Regions from separate parts of the Ventrimonas faecis genome, predicted to be linked through region 2. Evidence: predicted binding sites of a transcription regulator. Region 2 holds the regulator's gene; each other region holds the start of a gene.

Region 1 (4,277 bases), on a different contig from region 2:
GAAATCACCGAAGCCGTTAGTTGGGATCATCGGCGCATCGCCGCGGTTTACCGTGGTTCCGAATACGCCGCCCCTTGCCATGTAGCAGGTTACATCAAACCCGGCGGTATCCTTCTCCGGTCCGTTTTCACCATAGCCCAGGACCTGAGCGAAGATCAGCTTCGGGAATTTTTCTTTTAAGGTATCGTAATCCAGTCCCAGCTTCTTTAAAGACTTGGTTCTGGTATTGGTTACAAACACATCGGCCTCCGCTAACAGGCGGTAAGCAATCTCAAGGCCCTTTGGGTCTTTTAAGTTCAGAGTGATAAATTTCTTATTTAAATTGGCTACATCGAAAGCCAGATTTTCGTCATCGTTATAAGGCATGTTGAACACTGCCCCCTGGGTTCTTGCCGGATCGCCCTTCGCGGATTCAATCTTCACACAGTCAGCGCCCCACTCACCCAGTACACGCACCGTAGTCGGCGCGGCCAGATACGTCGTTAAGTCAACAACTTTAATTCCTTCCAAAGGTTTCATAAGGTATTCCTCCATATTCGGTCCGGTCAGGTTCGCATCCCAGACCGGTTTAAAGGGGGCAGGGTCCCCAGGTCCAAGCGGGAACCTGACGACCCTGTTTAGGCAAATCTCTATATGGTTATTTCTGGTATCACATAATTGGAATTTCTGTAACTGTTCAGTACCCTCACAGTTACGAATTTCTAAAAGTTACAGCACGTACTCCATGTGAGCGCCGTGTTTGATGGTATTTCTGGAAATGGTGATTCTCTGAACAGTCGGAGCGCCCTCTTCCAGCCACATTGCGCGGCAGTCGCGGTAGAGTCTCTCAACCGGGCCGTACTTGCAGTCCTCAAAGTAGCCTACGCCGCCGAAGATCTCCAGCATCTCATCGCTGACTCTTCTGGTGGTGTCGATACTGAACAGCTTACACATAGCAGCCTTCTCCTCGATGTACTCGCCGGTCGGATTCTCCATGTAAGCCTTTGCGAAGTCATAAACCATGCAGCGCAGCGCGTGTACCATCATGGACATATCTGCAATCTTTACACGGATTGCCTGACGGGTTCCGATCGGTTTTCCGAAGGTTACACGGTCATTTGCATAAGCCAGGGACAGCTCTAACATTCTCTGTGCCATGCCCAGGTTGCTGGCTGCAATGTGGGCGCGGGATACGGATAAGGAGTGAAGCGCGATTTCAAGTCCCTGTCCCTCACGGCCTAACAGATACTTCTTGTCGATGCGGCAGTTGGTGAATTTCAGCTCGCCATGTCCGGCACCGCGGCAGCCCATCATGTGCGGCATGTTGATGACTTCAAATCCCGGTGCATCCATCGGTACGAAGAAAGCGGAAAGTCTGTCGTCTTTGTCGGAATCCGGGTTGGTCACTGCAATGACATATGCGAACTCGCAGCAGTCGGTGTGGGAGATCAGGGTCTTCTCACCGTTTAATATGTAGCTGTCGCCATCTTTTACTGCCAGGGTATGTAAGTCAGCGCCGGTACCGCCGGTTGCCTCAGTCAGCGCGAAGCAGGTGAATACTTCCTTGTTCTGGAACTTGGACATGTACTCTGCTTTCAGCTCCGGGCTGCCGTAGTCATCGAGGATTCTCCAGTTTAAGTCCATTGCGTAGTGCAGATGCATTCTCATTCCGCCCGGGCCTCTGGAGAACTCTTCCTGTACCTGTAAGATCTCAAGCTCGTTTAAGCCCCATCCGCCGTACTCTTCCGGTAAGGAACAACGGTATAAGTTGTTCTCGATTGCCAGATCGTAGAACTCCTGCGGGAACTTGTTGGTAACTTCAACCTCTTTCTGGATCTCTTCCAGCGGTCCCTCTGCCAGCTCGCGGATCTGTTTTAAGTAAGCCTGGAACTCTTCCTTTGTTAACTTGCTCATGTGATATCCTCCTTATATGAGTGGTTTATTTTGATTGTTTTCTTCTTGCTTTTTGTTGCTATTTCTTTAACAATCTTGATGATGCTATTATAACGTGCCTATCCGGAAATATCCAATCGGCTGTAACCGGACGAACAAAACAGATTCATAGGAAATGCCTATCATTCTATTTTCCGCTTGTAAAAGGATTTTTCCAGTGATATAGTCTAGCGTGTGAAGGTATGATCTGGCGTAAAAACCAGCATTTTTCCCTTTTTTCGCACATGTATTTCCTTATTTTACTGATATATTTTTGACAAATGGAGGTTTTTTATGATTACAAGACCTGAGATTATGGAAGGGATCCGCCGCCACATCCAGCGCATCGGCGGACAGGAAAATTTAAAGATTTTAGAGATTGAACCGGGACATGCCCGTCTTTCGATTGAAGTAGCGGAGGAAGCTTTGAACCTGTACGGTAACGCCCACGGAGGTTTCCTCTTTTCTCTGTGTGATATCGCAGCAGGCATGTGCACCTACGCTTATGAAGTCACCAACGTCACCCAGTGCGCCGGGATCAACTTCGTGCGCGGCGTAAATGGCGGAACCATTTATGTAGAATCCAATATCGTTCACAAAGGAAAACACACCGCCGTATGCCGGGTGGATATCACCGGGGAAGAGGGAGAACTGCTGGTGACGGGGAACTTCACGATGTTCCTGGGAAAAGAGATTTAAAATAGTAATACTGAAGCAAAACTAATAAAGAGTCCGGGCGTGCGGGGAATTGAATTCTTTCACTTCCGGACCCTTATTCGTTTCGTTCCCTAATTTTCATTTGGCTTTCGCCAGATCTTTGATGACTTCTGACGCGATGATCAGTCCGACTACGGACGGTACAAAGGCGTTGGAACCCGGGATGTCCCGGCGTTCGGTGCACTTGTGAGCGGCGCCCGGCGGGCAGATGCAGTGGTTTCTGCAGCTGATGGACATATCCTCGATGGGTCTGGTCGGCTGCTCTTTGGAGTAAACCACCTTCAGCTTCTTCACGCCACGTTTTTTCAGTTCCCGGCGCATCACCTTCGCTAACGGGCAGACGGAAGTTTTGTAAATATCTGCTACTTCAAACATAGCCGGGTTTAACTTGTTTCCGGCACCCATGCTGCTGATGATCGGCACATGCTTTTCCTGTGCTTCCATAACCAGCTGCAGCTTTGCTGTCACGGTATCGACTGCATCGATCACATAAGAATACTGGGAAAAATCGAAATCGTCTTTCGTTTCCGGCAGATAAAAGCACTTATGGGTAGTAACCTTACAGTCCGGATTGATGTCATGGATGCGCTCTTCCATCACATCGACCTTGTATTTTCCCACCGTCTTTCTGGTGGCGATGATTTGACGATTTAGGTTGGTCAGGCATACCTTATCATCATCGATTAAGTCAATGGCTCCAACGCCGCTTCTCACCAGCGCCTCTACCGCATAGCCTCCCACTCCGCCGACACCAAATACCGCAACTCTGGACTGGGCCAGACGCTCCATGGCCTCTTTTCCAAATAATAATTCTGTTCTTGAAAACTGATTTAACATTGTATCTACCTTTCTTTTGTTACATATCCCTGTTCTGTCCTGACAGAGAAACCTGTGCATCTGCCATAGAACATTCCGTCCGTGAATCAGGCCAGGTGCACCAGCACCATATACACGACCGTGCCCACGGTAATACTCAAAATAGAACTCTTCTTCCAGAGATGGACGATTGCCGTCACCGCAACACCTGCAAGCAGAATCAGATTGTCCTGCCATGCAGTCTCCAGAATGCTCTTTAAGCAGTATACCACAAGAGTCGCCATAATTGCCATAGGAAATACATTTCCCAGGTACTCAATCCGTTTTGGAAGTACGCGTTTGTTTAGCAGAAGGAACGGCAGTGCGCGCAGACCAAATGTCAGCGCCGCCGGAACCAGAATGGATAATAAAATATGAATTGATCTCATCTCATAGTTCCTCCCATCAGACTGTTTTTCCGACAGCAGAATTTCCGGACACATTGTTTCTATCGTCAGCTGTTTTCAAAATGTTCTCTCCCGGTGTAAAAATCAGCAAAAGAGCTGTAGTCACCATCAGTGATGGCAGCATAAACCGGGATGCGCCAAAGATCAGAAGAAATACCACCGCACTGACTCCGCCAATGACCGCCGGAGCGTGATCTTCAGTCTTCTTCCACTGGTCAATCAGAATGGTCACAAACAGCGCTGTCATGCAGAAATCCACGCCCTCAAAATCGAATGGGATAATCTGTCCCAGCAGCGCTCCCACCAGCGTGCCAATGAGCCAGTAGGCACGGCTGAGCCAGGCAATATCAAACATAACCTGATGATGGTCCAGTTCTTCCGGGTACT
Region 2 (4,277 bases):
TGGACCGTTCCCAGGAGAATGCCATGGAGATTGCCAAATGGCTGAGAGCACAGAAACATGTGACGAAGGTCATTTATCCGGGCTTTGAGGATCATCCGGGCCATGAGATCATGAAACGCCAGAGCCGCGGATACGGCGCGATGCTGACCTTCCAGGTGGAAAATAAGGACTTTGCCCTGGGGATTCTCGGCAAAGTGCGCATGATCCGGTTTGCGGAAAGCCTTGGCGGTGTGGAGACGCTTCTGACCTATCCGACCACCCAGACCCATGCAGACGTTCCGAAAGAAATTCAGGAGAAAAATGGCCTGACCGATGCAACCCTGCGGATGTCTGTGGGCATTGAGAACGTGAAAGACCTGATTGCGGAGCTGGACCGTGTGTTTCATGAGATTGAGAACGGACAGTAACCACAGAAATTACATATAGAAAGAAAAAGAAGAGCCGGCAGATTATTCTGCCAGCTCCTCCCAGGCTTCATAGAGTTCTTCCAGTTTTTTCTGGAGGGACTCTTTTTCGTTATTCAGTTCCACAAGACGGGCAACATCGGTGTAGATTTCTTCCTGGGAGAGAAGTTCGTCGATTTCGCCGTCGCGGGTCTCCAGCTTATGGATCTCGTCCTCGACTTTTTTTAAGTCATTCTGGCGTTTGCGGATGCGGGCCTGTTCTTCCTTCTGGGCTTTCCAGTCCAGCTTGACCTCGGTTTCAGCCACGGATTTTGCCATACCCGGAACACCGGTGGCCTTTAGACTGCCGTTGGCTGCCGCAGTGCCGATGGCGCGGTCACGCTCGGTATGCTCGGAATCTACATAGAGCTCCTTCATGAGGTCCTTCTTTTCCAGATAGTAGTCATAGTTTCCGATGTAATTTAAGAAGGTCTGCCCGGTCAGCTCCAGAATGCGGGTGGCGGTCTGGTTGATGAAGTAACGGTCATGGGAGACGTAGAGCACAGTTCCGGTGTAGTTCTTTAACGCGTTCTCCAGAATCTCCTTGGAGGTGATGTCCAGATGGTTGGTCGGCTCATCGAGGATCAGGAAGTTGGCTTCGGAGAGCATAAGCTTGGCCAGGGAAACACGGCCCCGCTCGCCACCGCTTAAATCGGAAATACGCTTGAAGACATCGTCCCCGGTGAAGAGGAAGGCAGCCAGAATGTTGCGGACCTGGGTGTTGGTCAGGTTCGGGTAAGCGTCCTGCACCTCCTCAAACACCGTCTTTTCCATGTGAAGGACATGGTGCTCCTGATCGTAGTAGCCAATGTGGACCTTGGAGCCTAAGGTGATGGTGCCGGAGTCTGCCGGAAGCATGCCGTTGATGATCTTTAAGATGGTGGTTTTTCCGGTTCCGTTGTTGCCGATGATGGCTACCCGCTCGCCGCGTTTGACTTCCATGTCCACATGGGAGAACAGGTGCGTGCTGCCAAAGGATTTGCTTAAGTCCCGGATGGTAAGCACGTCGTTCCCGCTCACGATGTTTGGCTCCAGGCTGATGCGCATCTCGTCCTGGATCTCTGCGGGCTTGTCCAGCACCTGGATCTTGGAGAGCATTTTCTCACGGCTTTCCGCCCGCTTGATGGATTTCTCCCGGTTGAAGGATTTTAACTTGGTGATGACCTCCTCCTGATGTTTGATTTCCTGCTGCTGGTTTAGCCAGGCCTTCATCTGGGCAGCGCGGATCATGGCTTTTTTCTCGCTGTAGGCCGTGTAGTTGCCGAGGTAAACGGAGGCGTGGCCCTGCTCCAGCTCCACCACCTTGGTGACCACGCGGTTTAAGAAGTACCGGTCGTGGGCCACGATGATGACGGCTCCGTTGTAGTTTAACAGGTAGGTTTCCAGCCAGGCAATGGATTCCATGTCCAGATGGTTGGTCGGCTCATCCAGGAGAATGATGTCCGGGCGGGAGAGCAGAAGCTTACCTAAGGATACGCGGGTTTTCTGGCCGCCGGAGAGGGTGGAGACGGTTTTGTCAAATTCGTCCTCGGTAAAGCCAAGGCCCTTTAACACACCGGTCAGTTCGCTTTTCCAGGCGTAGCCGTTCTCCAGCTCAAAGGTGTGGCTTAAGCGGCTGTAGGTGGAAAGCATCTGCTCCAGATCTTCTCCGGAGGCGTTCTGCATGTTTACCTCCAGTTCGCGGATCTGCTGTTCCATATCGATGATGGGCTGCTTGACTTCTTTTAATTCCTCGTAGATGGTGCGGCTGCTGTCCAGGTCCTGGTGCTGTGCCAGGTAGCCGAGGGTTTTCCCCTTTGCGAGAACGACTTCGCCGGAGTCTGCGGAAAGCTCTCCTACAATGATCTTTAACAGGGTGGACTTGCCGGCTCCGTTGATGCCGACGATGGCAGCCTTTTCCTGATCTTCTATATGAAAGGATACTTCGGACAGAATCTCATCCGTGCCGAAGGCTTTGTTTATGTGATTGCATGATAAAATCATAGATAACTCCATTTCGTTACGTTTTCTACTATAAGACTTATCAAGTATAATATAGGAATTTGGCACTTGTAAAGAGCTTTCTGTGTGTTTTTTGTTCAGGAATTGTTTGAACATTGACATAGATTTCGCAAGCGGTTATAATAGACTACAATAGTTTACGTATAGGAGATGTGCAGCATGGAAAACAGAGAGATATCCAAAGCAGTTATTACAAGGCTTCCGCGGTATTACCGTTATCTCGGAGAGCTTTTGGAATCAGGTGTAGAGCGTATCTCATCCAATGAACTGAGTACCCGGATGAAGGTGACTGCTTCCCAGATTCGTCAGGATTTAAATAATTTCGGAGGATTCGGCCAGCAGGGCTATGGCTATAACGTAAAATACCTGTATACAGAGATTGGCAAGATCCTTGGAATCGATCGTCAGCATAACCTGATCATCATCGGTGCCGGAAACCTGGGACAGGCCATTGCGAATTACGCGAATTTTGAAAAGCGCGGCTTCATCATCAAAGGTATGTTCGATATCAACCCGAGACTCATCGGCCTGGTAGTCCGCGGTATTGAAATCCGGGGCGTTGACGACCTGGAGCAGTTCATCAAGGACAATGACGTTCAGATGGCAGCGCTCACCATTCCGAAGACCAAGGCTCCGGAGATCGCAGACCGTCTGGTGAATGCCGGAATCAAGGCAATCTGGAATTTTGCCCATGTGGACCTGAATGTACCAGATGATGTTGTAGTTGAGAATGTACATCTTTCCGAGAGTCTGATGCGTCTGTCCTACCGTGTCTGCAGCATGCAGGACCGGAAAAAGGAAGAGGAAAGGAAGGCTCGCGGGGAATCCTAGAGGCAGAGTGTAACAGGGGTAAAAGCCGACAGGCGGGGACAATATAAGTTCTCCTGCCTGCCGGTTTTTTGAGTTTCGATCCACCCTTTACAGGAGAGCGTGCGGGCTCAGAGAGGAGACAGAACATGGATTACGCTGTAACGGCGCAGCAGATGAAAGCAATCGATCAGAACACCATACACGGGATCGGCATTCCGTCCATGGTACTTATGGAACGGGCAGCACTCGCCGTGGCAGAAGCCGCAGAGCATATGGCCGCAGAACGGAATCTTGGAAAGAAGGCCCGGATCCTGGCTGTGTGTGGTACCGGAAACAACGGGGCAGATGGTGTTGCCGCGGGACGTATCCTGCAGGGACGTGGATATGAGACCGTCCTTTTGTTTGCCGGCAATCCGGAACATGATTCGGAAGAGATGAAGGCGCAGAAACGGATTGCGGCAAATCTGAATCTTGCGCAGAGCAGGGTGTCAGAATACAAAGAAGCGCCGTGTGACATCATACTGGATGCGGTGTTTGGCATCGGCCTTGGCCGGGAAATCGGCGGTGAATACCGGAAAGTACTGGAAATGCTTGAGTCCATGCGGGAACAGTATGGGGCCGGAATCATTGCGGTGGACACACCATCCGGCATTCACGGCACCACCGGCGAGGTCATGGGGATTGCCCTGGAGGCCGATGTTACGGTGACGTTTGGTTACGCAAAGACCGGACTGCTTCTTGATCCGGGCAGACAGTATGCGGGAAAACTTGTGGTGGCCGATATCGGATTTCCTGAGGCCAGTCTGCTTAAGAGCGGCTGGGACGCAAAGGTGATCACGCCTGGGGATCTGACCTGGCTTCCAAGGCGCCGTCCGGATGGCAATAAAGGCACGTTTGGAAAGGTGCTGGTTATCGCGGGCAGCCGCGGCATGAGCGGAGCGGCTTATTTTTCCGCTCTTGGTGCCTACCGCACCGGGGCCGGGCTGGTAAAGATCCTGACGGTACAGGAAAACCGGCAGGTTC
Region 3 (4,277 bases), on a different contig from region 2:
ATATGAATCAGCATACAAATGGCTCCCACGGCTCCCACCACCAGTCCCAGGACTACCGGAATGACCGGATAGGAAACCCGCGGGAGAAGCAGTACTGCAAGGATGGCCAGGATCACATTGTAAAAAATGATTCCGGCTGACATTTCCGCAAGCAGCCTTTTCGTTGACTTGCTCAGCCACTCCATCGTTACCTGCCTCCTTTGCTGTCTTCATGAAAAATACGGCTCGGCTGTTTCGGTTTGCTGATTCCGCTTCGTGCCTGCCCGGCATTCTGCTGCTGTCGTAAGCGCTCGTCCTCCTTCTGCTCCTGCAAAAGGGTATTCCGCGCCATGATCCAGCCGCAGCGTCCGCCTGCCAGAACACCCAGGATCAGCATCGGTACCATGAGCTTCGTCCCAAAATGGGAATCCACCAGATAACCTGTGTAAACACAGAGGAGAATCGGCGTCAGCACACTGAGCCCAAGCTGCGTTACCATAGCAAGACTGCGGAATACGCTTCTCTTATAATGCACTGTCTCCCACCTCTTTCTGCATTTTTGCATGTAACATATATTATAACCAAACTTTTTCACTTTGTCCATTATGAATAGATGTTTCGTTAAAAAATGGTGAATCTTGCACATTGTAAATATTTCTGTCATTTTTTTATCGAACATTTTCACAAAAATAACTGATAAAAATTGTCATACTTGCCAGTTTGATGCACATTTATACCAAAAAAACCGTCACACTCGAAAAATGTGACGGTTTTAACGATTTTCTGCCTAAATAACTTTCTTCTTATCTTAATATAAGTTTTAGGCTATCCTGTTTTATTTAATTTCTTCATACGGAACACGGTTGATGCCTTCCTCTACCGCTGCCTTCGCTACCGCATTGGCTACAGCCAGGGCAACCCGCTTGTCAAAGGAGGACGGAATGACATATTCCGGATTCAGTTCCTCCTCCGGGATGACTGCTGCGATGGCATGAGCTGCCGCAATCTTCATGTGCTCGGTGATGTCTTTTGCCCGCACAGCAAGGACACCCTTAAAGAGTCCCGGGAATACCAGCACATTGTTGATCTGGTTCGGATAGTCAGAACGTCCGGTACCAACCACTGCTGCGCCGCCTGCCTTTGCCTCATCCGGCATGATCTCCGGAACCGGGTTTGCCATGGCAAATACGATACCGTTATTCATGGTGGCCACCATCTCCTTGGTTACCAGATGCGGTCTGGAAACGCCGACAAAGATGTCTGCTCCCTTTAACGCGTCTGCCAGAGTTCCATGCTCTTTGTCTTTATTGCTGATGTGGGAGATTTCCTCCTGACCGGAATTTAAGTTCTCGTCACCTTCGCAGATGATACCGTTGATATCGCACATGATGATGTTTCCGAAGCCCATGGCGATGAGCTGTTTGCCGATGGCTACGCCTGCAGCGCCCGCGCCGTTGATGACAACTCTGAGCTCGCCCATCTTCTTGCCGGTCACCTTCACTGCATTCAGGAGAGCCGCGCCAACTACGATAGCGGTACCATGCTGATCGTCATGGAATACCGGGATGTCACAGCGCTCTTTCAGCTTTTTCTCGATCTCAAAGCATCTCGGAGCCGCAATGTCCTCCAGATTGATGCCGCCAAAGCTCTTGGAGATCAGGGCAATGGTGTTGACGATGGTGTCTACATCCTTGGAATCCACGCACAGCGGGAATGCGTCCACGCCTGCGAATTCTTTAAACAGGGCACATTTTCCTTCCATAACCGGCATACCGGCAGACGGACCGATATCACCAAGACCAAGAACTGCCGTTCCATCCGTAATAACAGCTACCAGATTGCCCTTACGGGTATAATCATATGCCAGAGACTCATCCTCCGCAATCAGCAGACACGGCTCTGCGACACCCGGGGTGTAGGCAATGGAAAGCTCCTCCGGAGTAGTCACCTTCGCGCGGGAAATGACCTCGATCTTACCTTTCCACTCTTTATGTTTTTCAATTGCAAGCTGTTTTTTATCCACCAGTTTATCCTCCTGAAATATGTTGTTAAATTTTATTCTATTTTAGTACAAAGGAAAAATCGCGTCAACCTTACAAAAATATTGTTATCCGGCATTTTTGTTGCCTGGACAACGGATTTTCTGTCCATTTATGTTTATAATAAAATCAGATTTCATACACCAAGGAGGTTTCACTATGAGCTTTATCAAAAATATCGACAAATCCGAGGTTCTCACCTTAAAGGAACAGGTTTCCTACCAGAAAGGCCAGGTAGTCAGCAAGCCCCTGGCTCAGAATGACGCGTTAAGCGTTACCCTCTTTGCCTTCGATAAAGACGAGGAGATCAGCACCCACGAATCCGGCGGTGATGCTTTTGTCACCTGCTTAGACGGCGTCGGCCGCATCACCATCGACGGCAAGGCTTACGAGCTGCACGAGGGCGAGTCCATCGTCATGCCGGCCAAGCATCCGCATGCCGTGTATGGACAGGAACAGTTTAAAATGCTGCTGGTTGTGGTTTTCTGATTTTTGTGGTATTCTGGTAAAAGCAAACTGACTGGTCACACCAGCAGTCAGACAAACGGGGCTGTATACAGGGGTTTTCTCTGCATGCAGCTTCTTTTTTGTTTAATTTCTAACAAACTTTTAGGAAATCTAAAAAATTTTTAGTTTTTCCTTGCTATTTTCACCGTCATTCTGTATACTGGGAGTCAGTTGCTAATGAGAAACATAATCAAAATAAACAAAACCGGAACTATCCCATCCATAGTTACCAAACAAAAAGAGAGGTAAATCAGATATGAGTCGTTTGGAGATTACCAGTCCCAACCAGGCGCAGCTTATGATCGAAGAGCTGTACAAAGACCTGGAGCGGAGAATCGAGTCCAGCCCGCCAGGCCTCTGCCCGGTTGACATGACCCGTGCTTTTGTAGAGATGTGCCACACCCACACCTGCGGCAAGTGCGTGCCATGCCGCGTCGGCCTGTGGCAGTTAAAGAACCTGCTCACCGATGTCATGAACGGCGAAGCTTCCATGGAGACTTTAAAGCTCATGGAGGAGCTTTCCCAGAGCATTATGAATGGCGCGGACTGTGCCATCGGTTACGAGGCTGCCTTTGCGGTATACCGCAGCTTAAAGGAATGCCGCGAGGACTATGAGGAGCACGTTCACCAGGGCCGCTGCACCTGCAATTACAGCATGCCGGTTCCGTGTGTTTCCCTGTGTCCGGCTCATGTGGACATCCCGGGTTACGTTTCCCTGGTGCGGGAAGGCCGCTATGCCGACGCCATCCGCCTGATCCGCAAGGACAATCCGTTCCCGACCACCTGCGGTTTTATCTGCGAGCATCCGTGCGAGGCCCGCTGCCGCAGAAACATCATCGACGATGCCGTAAACATCCGTGGCTTAAAGCGTTTCGCTGCTGACTATGCGGGCAAGGTTCCGCCGCCAGCCTGCTCCGCTTCTACTGGCAAGAAGATTGCCATCATCGGCGGCGGCCCTGGTGGTTTAAGCGCAGCTTATTATCTGCAGCTTATGGGACACCAGACCACCGTATTTGAGATGCTTCCGAAGCTGGGCGGCATGCTTCGCTACGGTATCCCAAACTACCGTCTGCCGAAAGAACGCCTGGATGATGACATCAACGCCATCCTGGAAACCGGCGTGAAAGTTGAGTATGGCAAGCGCATCGGCACCGACATCACCATTCAGGCGCTCCGCAAGGAGTACGATGCCGTGCTCATCACCATCGGCGCAAGCACCGATAAGAAGCTGGGCATTGAGGGTGAGTCCGCCGAGGGCGTCATCTCCGCAGTCCGCTTCCTGCGTGATGTAGGCAAAAACTTAAACCCGGATCTGACCGGTCAGGAGGTTGCTGTCATTGGCGGCGGCAACGTTTCCATGGATGCGGTCCGCACCGCAAGACGTCTCGGCGCAAAGAAGGTGTCCATCCTCTACCGCCGCCGGGTAGCCGACATGACTGCGCTTCCGGGTGAGATTGAGGGAGCAATTGCCGAGGGCATTGAAGTAAAAACCCTCATGGCTCCGGCTAAAATTGATGTAGATGAGAATAATCATGTGCGCGGTGTCTATGTCACCCCGCAGATGATCAGCAAGATCAAGGGTGGCAGAGCCAGCGTGCGTGCCACCGGCGAGCCGGATATCTTTGTTCCGTGCCAGACCCTGATCGTGGCCATCGGACAGGATATCGAGTTCCAGCACTTTGAGGAGGCCGGCCTTCCGGTCAACCGCGGCAAGATCCAGACCGAGCGCTACGGCGGTTTCGACAATATGCC
Region 4 (4,277 bases), on a different contig from region 2:
GGTAAAGAAAAAACTGAATCCGCAGCTGCAACTGGAAGGCGTTGTCTTTACCATGTATGACGCGAGAACCAACTTGTCTCTGCAGGTGGTTGAAAATGTAAAAGCACATTTAAATAAGAATATTTACAAAACTATCATTCCAAGAAACGTAAGACTGGCAGAGGCACCAAGCCATGGTAAGCCGATCAATATTTATGATACACGTTCGACCGGAGCGGAGAGTTATCGGATGCTGGCAGCAGAAGTAATTAGCAGAGGGGAAGAATAGAGATGGCAGGAGCAAAAAGAGGATTAGGAAGAGGACTCGGCGCATTGTTTGGCGAGGATACCATAGAAGAAGTAATTGCGGAAGAAAAAGCAGCCGACAGAAAAATGGCAAATGGTGCCGATCGGATTGTTGAAAAAAACAGCGCAAGAACACAGAAAAAGAATGAGAAAAAATCTACAGAAAAATCCGACTCTGAGGTTGGAAAAGTAAAAAACACGGATTTGAATCAGAAGGCGCAGGAAAGCGAAAAGCAGATAACAGCAGAACCGCTGCGCAAAATCGAAAAAGTTTCTGAAAAAACCGAAGAAACCGTAAAATCTGCATCTTCATTCGCAGTAAAGCCGGAACAGGAAGAGCCGGCTCAGACCGAACTGGAACTGAAGGTTTCTGAAATCGAACCGAATCAGGATCAGCCGAGAAAAGCATTTGATCAGGAACAGCTGGAGGAACTGGCAGATTCTATTCGAAAATATGGTGTGTTACAGCCGCTTCTGGTTCAGAAAAAGGGCGAGAGCTACGAGATCATTGCCGGTGAGCGAAGATGGAGAGCCGCAAAACTGGCCGGATTGAAGACCATTCCGGTTGTAATCCGGGAGTACAGTCCACAGCAGGCCATGGAGATTGCGCTGATTGAGAATGTGCAGCGGGAAGATTTAAATCCAATTGAGGAGGCACGTGCTTATCAGCGCCTGATGCAGGAGTTTTCCTTAAAGCAGGAGGAAATTGCGGAACGGGTTTCCAAGAACCGTACCACCATTACCAACAGTATGCGTCTGTTAAATCTGGCTCCGGAGGTACAGCAGATGCTGGTAGAAGGACGCATTGCCAGCGGACATGCAAGAGCACTTCTGGCTGTGGCAGATCCATACCAGCAGCTGGAGCTGGCAAAGAAGGTTGAAGCGGAGCGCATGAGCGTCCGCGAGGTAGAAAAGGCAGTGAAGCTGCTGGGTAAAGAGAAAAAGGAAAAGAAAAAATCCCAGGTGGATGAAGCAGTTGAGCTGGTATTTCAGGACATGGAAAACCGGATGAAAACCGTTATGGGAACCAAGGTTAATATCAGCCGAAAGGATAAGTCCAAGGGTAAAATTGAAATTGAGTATTACTCCGAGGCAGAGCTGGAGCGTCTTGTAGAACTGATTGAATCTATCCAGCCGGTATAGTGAAAAACGGAAGGACAGGAATGTATTAATATGGAAGGAAGTATTTTAAATAATCTGGGGTTTGATCCGGTGTATCTGCTGATCGCATCGGCGGTTTTGACCCTGATTCTGTTGGTTGTGACGGTGTTGTGCCTGATTAACATGAGAAAGCTTTACCGCCGGTATGACCTCTTTATGCGGGGAAAAGACGCGGAAACCATGGAAAATATGATTGTGGATCAGATGAATGCCATCATTGATTTGCAGTCCCAGGACCGTTATAATAAGGATTCTATCCGTACGGCCAACAAAAACAGCCGTGCCGCATTCCAGAAAATTGGAATTGTGAAGTATAACGCGTTTAAAGGTATGGGTGGAAATTTGAGCTTTGCCCTGGCTATGCTGGATTATACCAACACTGGTTTTGTGCTGAATTCAGTTCATAGCCGGGAGGGGTGTTATCTGTACCTGAAGGATGTGGAGCGTGGCGAAACCGAGGTTCTGCTTGGTGCGGAAGAGAAGGAAGCTCTGGAGCAGGCACTTGGCTATAAGGAGAGAAAACCAGAGGCATAGGTAAATAAAGTGTAGTGAACAGGCAATAGCAGCAGAAGCATCTGACTGTTATTGCCTGTTTTTTGTATACAAAATATGTACAGAAAAAAGATCATAAAATAAGAATAAAAATATTGACAATTATTTAACGAGTGATATAATACTAACAGGTTCAATTGTTAAAGAAATATCAATAAAATCAAGAAGTTTATAAACCCCATTTAAAAACCGTTGGAGGATAAGAAAACATGGCAAAGAAAGAGATGACAGCAGTTCCGGAAATCATCGACAACGTAGAGGCACTGGAAAAAAAGATGGCCGCTATGCGTGAGGCACAGAAGGTATTTGCTACCTACACTCAGGAGCAGGTTGATAAGATTTTCCATGCAGCAGCAATTGCAGCAAACCAGATGCGTATTCCGTTAGCGAAAATGGCAGTGGAAGAGACTGGCATGGGCGTTGTAGAGGATAAAGTAATCAAGAACAACTACGCAGCAGAGCACATCCACAATGCATATAAGAATATGAAAACCTGTGGCGTGATTGAAGAAGATAAGGCATATGGTATCAAAAAGATCGCAGAGCCGATTGGCCTGGTTGCAGCCGTTATCCCGACTACCAACCCGACTTCCACAGCAATCTTCAAAACCCTGATCTGCTTAAAGACAAGAAACGCCATCATCATTTCCCCACATCCGCGTGCAAAAGCCTGCACCATCGCAGCCGCTAAGGTGGTTCTGGATGCAGCTGTAAAGGCTGGAGCACCGGAGGGCATCATCGGCTGGATCGATGTTCCGTCCCTGGAGCTGACCAACACCGTTATGAAGGACGCAGATATCATTCTGGCAACCGGTGGTCCAGGCATGGTAAAGGCAGCATATTCTTCCGGTAAACCGGCTCTGGGCGTAGGCGCAGGAAATACTCCGGCCATCATCGACGAGACCGCAGACATCAAGCTGGCTGTAAACTCCATCATCCATTCCAAGACCTTTGATAATGGTATGATCTGTGCATCTGAGCAGTCTGTAACGGTTCTCGCACCGGTTTATGAGGCAGTTAAGAAAGAGTTTACATACCGCGGCTGCTACTTCTTAAAACCGGATGAGATCGAGAAAGTAAGAAAGACAATCCTCATCAATGGTTCCCTGAACGCGAAGATTGTAGGCCAGAGCGCTTTCAAGATTGCGCAGATGGCTGGTGTTACCGTTCCGGAGGATACCAAGATCCTGATCGGTGAGGTTGAGTCTGTAGATATCAGTGAAGAGTTCGCACATGAGAAACTGTCTCCGGTTCTGGCAATGTATAAAGCCCAGAATTTTGATGAGGCCATCGCAAAAGCAGAGCGTCTGGTTGCGGATGGTGGTTACGGCCATACTTCTTCCCTCTATATCAATCTGAACGAGAAAGAGAAGATGGCAAAGCACGCAGCAGCCATGAAGACCTGCCGTATCCTCATCAATACTCCGTCTTCCCAGGGTGGTATCGGTGATCTGTACAACTTCAAACTGCTTCCGTCCCTGACACTGGGATGTGGCTCCTGGGGTGGCAACTCTGTTTCTGAGAACGTAGGCGTGAAACACCTGCTGAACATTAAGACTGTTGCTGAGAGGAGAGAAAACATGCTGTGGTTCCGCGCACCGGAGAAGGTATATTTTAAGAAAGGCTGCATGCCGGTAGCTTTAAGTGAGCTGAAAGATGTCATGGGCAAGAAGAGAGCATTCATCGTAACCGACTCCTTCCTGTACATGAATGGCTATACAAAACCGATTACCGATAAACTGGACGAGATGGGCATTGTTTACCAGTGCTTCTCCAACGTACAGCCGGATCCGACCCTGGCAAATGCCATTGAGGGTGCTAAGGCTATGACTGCGTTCCAGCCGGATGTCATCATCGCGCTGGGCGGTGGTTCTGCAATGGATGCAGGCAAGATCATGTGGGTAATGTACGAGCATCCGGAAGTAGATTTCCAGGGCATGGCAATGCGCTTCATCGATATCCGGAAACGTGTTTATACCTTCCCGAAGATGGGCGAGAAAGCTTACTTTGTAGCAATCCCGACTTCCTCCGGTACTGGTTCCGAGGTGACTCCGTTCGCGGTTATCACCGATCAGGAGACCGGCGTGAAGTATCCGCTGGCAGATTACCAGCTGCTTCCGAATATGTCCATCGTAGATACCGATAACATGATGAGCCAGCCGAAGGGCTTGACCAGCGCATCCGGTGTGGATGTTCTGACTCACGCACTGGAGGCATATGCTTCTGTTATGGCAACTGATTACACCGACGGCCTTGCATTAAAGGCTATGAAGAATGTA

What was found. The regulator Rex, encoded in region 2, represses fermentation and respiration genes when NADH is low (regulators of the CRP and FNR family bind a similar motif). The targets are predictions, from matches to a motif close to ATTGTTAANTANTTAACAAT.
Region 1: a site for Rex is predicted at 2,174-2,193, ahead of WMO41_RS11450 (acyl-CoA dehydrogenase family protein). Genes of this name have one in related genera too.
Region 3: a site for Rex is predicted at 2,605-2,624, ahead of WMO41_RS11205 (NAD(P)-binding protein). Genes of this name have one in related genera too.
Region 4: a site for Rex is predicted at 2,135-2,154, ahead of adhE (bifunctional acetaldehyde-CoA/alcohol dehydrogenase). Genes of this name have one in related genera too.

What each region holds. Positions count from the first base shown of each region.
Region 1 covers NZ_JBBMFJ010000024.1:41,550-45,826, forward strand. Annotated here, with positions in the region: gene WMO41_RS11445 (CoA transferase) at 1-519, opposite strand, end outside; gene WMO41_RS11450 (acyl-CoA dehydrogenase family protein) at 709-1,893, opposite strand; gene WMO41_RS11455 (PaaI family thioesterase) at 2,206-2,610, shown strand; gene WMO41_RS11460 (tRNA threonylcarbamoyladenosine dehydratase) at 2,707-3,465, opposite strand; gene WMO41_RS11465 (branched-chain amino acid transporter permease) at 3,552-3,872, opposite strand; gene WMO41_RS11470 (AzlC family ABC transporter permease) at 3,889-4,277, opposite strand, start outside.
Region 2 covers NZ_JBBMFJ010000003.1:168,585-172,861, forward strand. Annotated here, with positions in the region: gene WMO41_RS02975 (trans-sulfuration enzyme family protein) at 1-407, shown strand, start outside; gene abc-f (ribosomal protection-like ABC-F family protein) at 450-2,426, opposite strand; gene WMO41_RS02985 (redox-sensing transcriptional repressor Rex) at 2,604-3,275, shown strand; gene WMO41_RS02990 (NAD(P)H-hydrate dehydratase) at 3,401-4,277, shown strand, end outside.
Region 3 covers NZ_JBBMFJ010000023.1:47,108-51,384, forward strand. Annotated here, with positions in the region: gene WMO41_RS11185 (hypothetical protein) at 1-185, opposite strand, end outside; gene WMO41_RS11190 (AtpZ/AtpI family protein) at 188-514, opposite strand; gene WMO41_RS11195 (NAD(P)-dependent malic enzyme) at 815-2,002, opposite strand; gene WMO41_RS11200 (cupin domain-containing protein) at 2,178-2,507, shown strand; gene WMO41_RS11205 (NAD(P)-binding protein) at 2,782-4,277, shown strand, end outside.
Region 4 covers NZ_JBBMFJ010000025.1:21,561-25,837, forward strand. Annotated here, with positions in the region: gene WMO41_RS11630 (ParA family protein) at 1-268, shown strand, start outside; gene WMO41_RS11635 (ParB/RepB/Spo0J family partition protein) at 271-1,428, shown strand; gene WMO41_RS11640 (DUF4446 family protein) at 1,459-1,980, shown strand; gene adhE (bifunctional acetaldehyde-CoA/alcohol dehydrogenase) at 2,208-4,277, shown strand, end outside.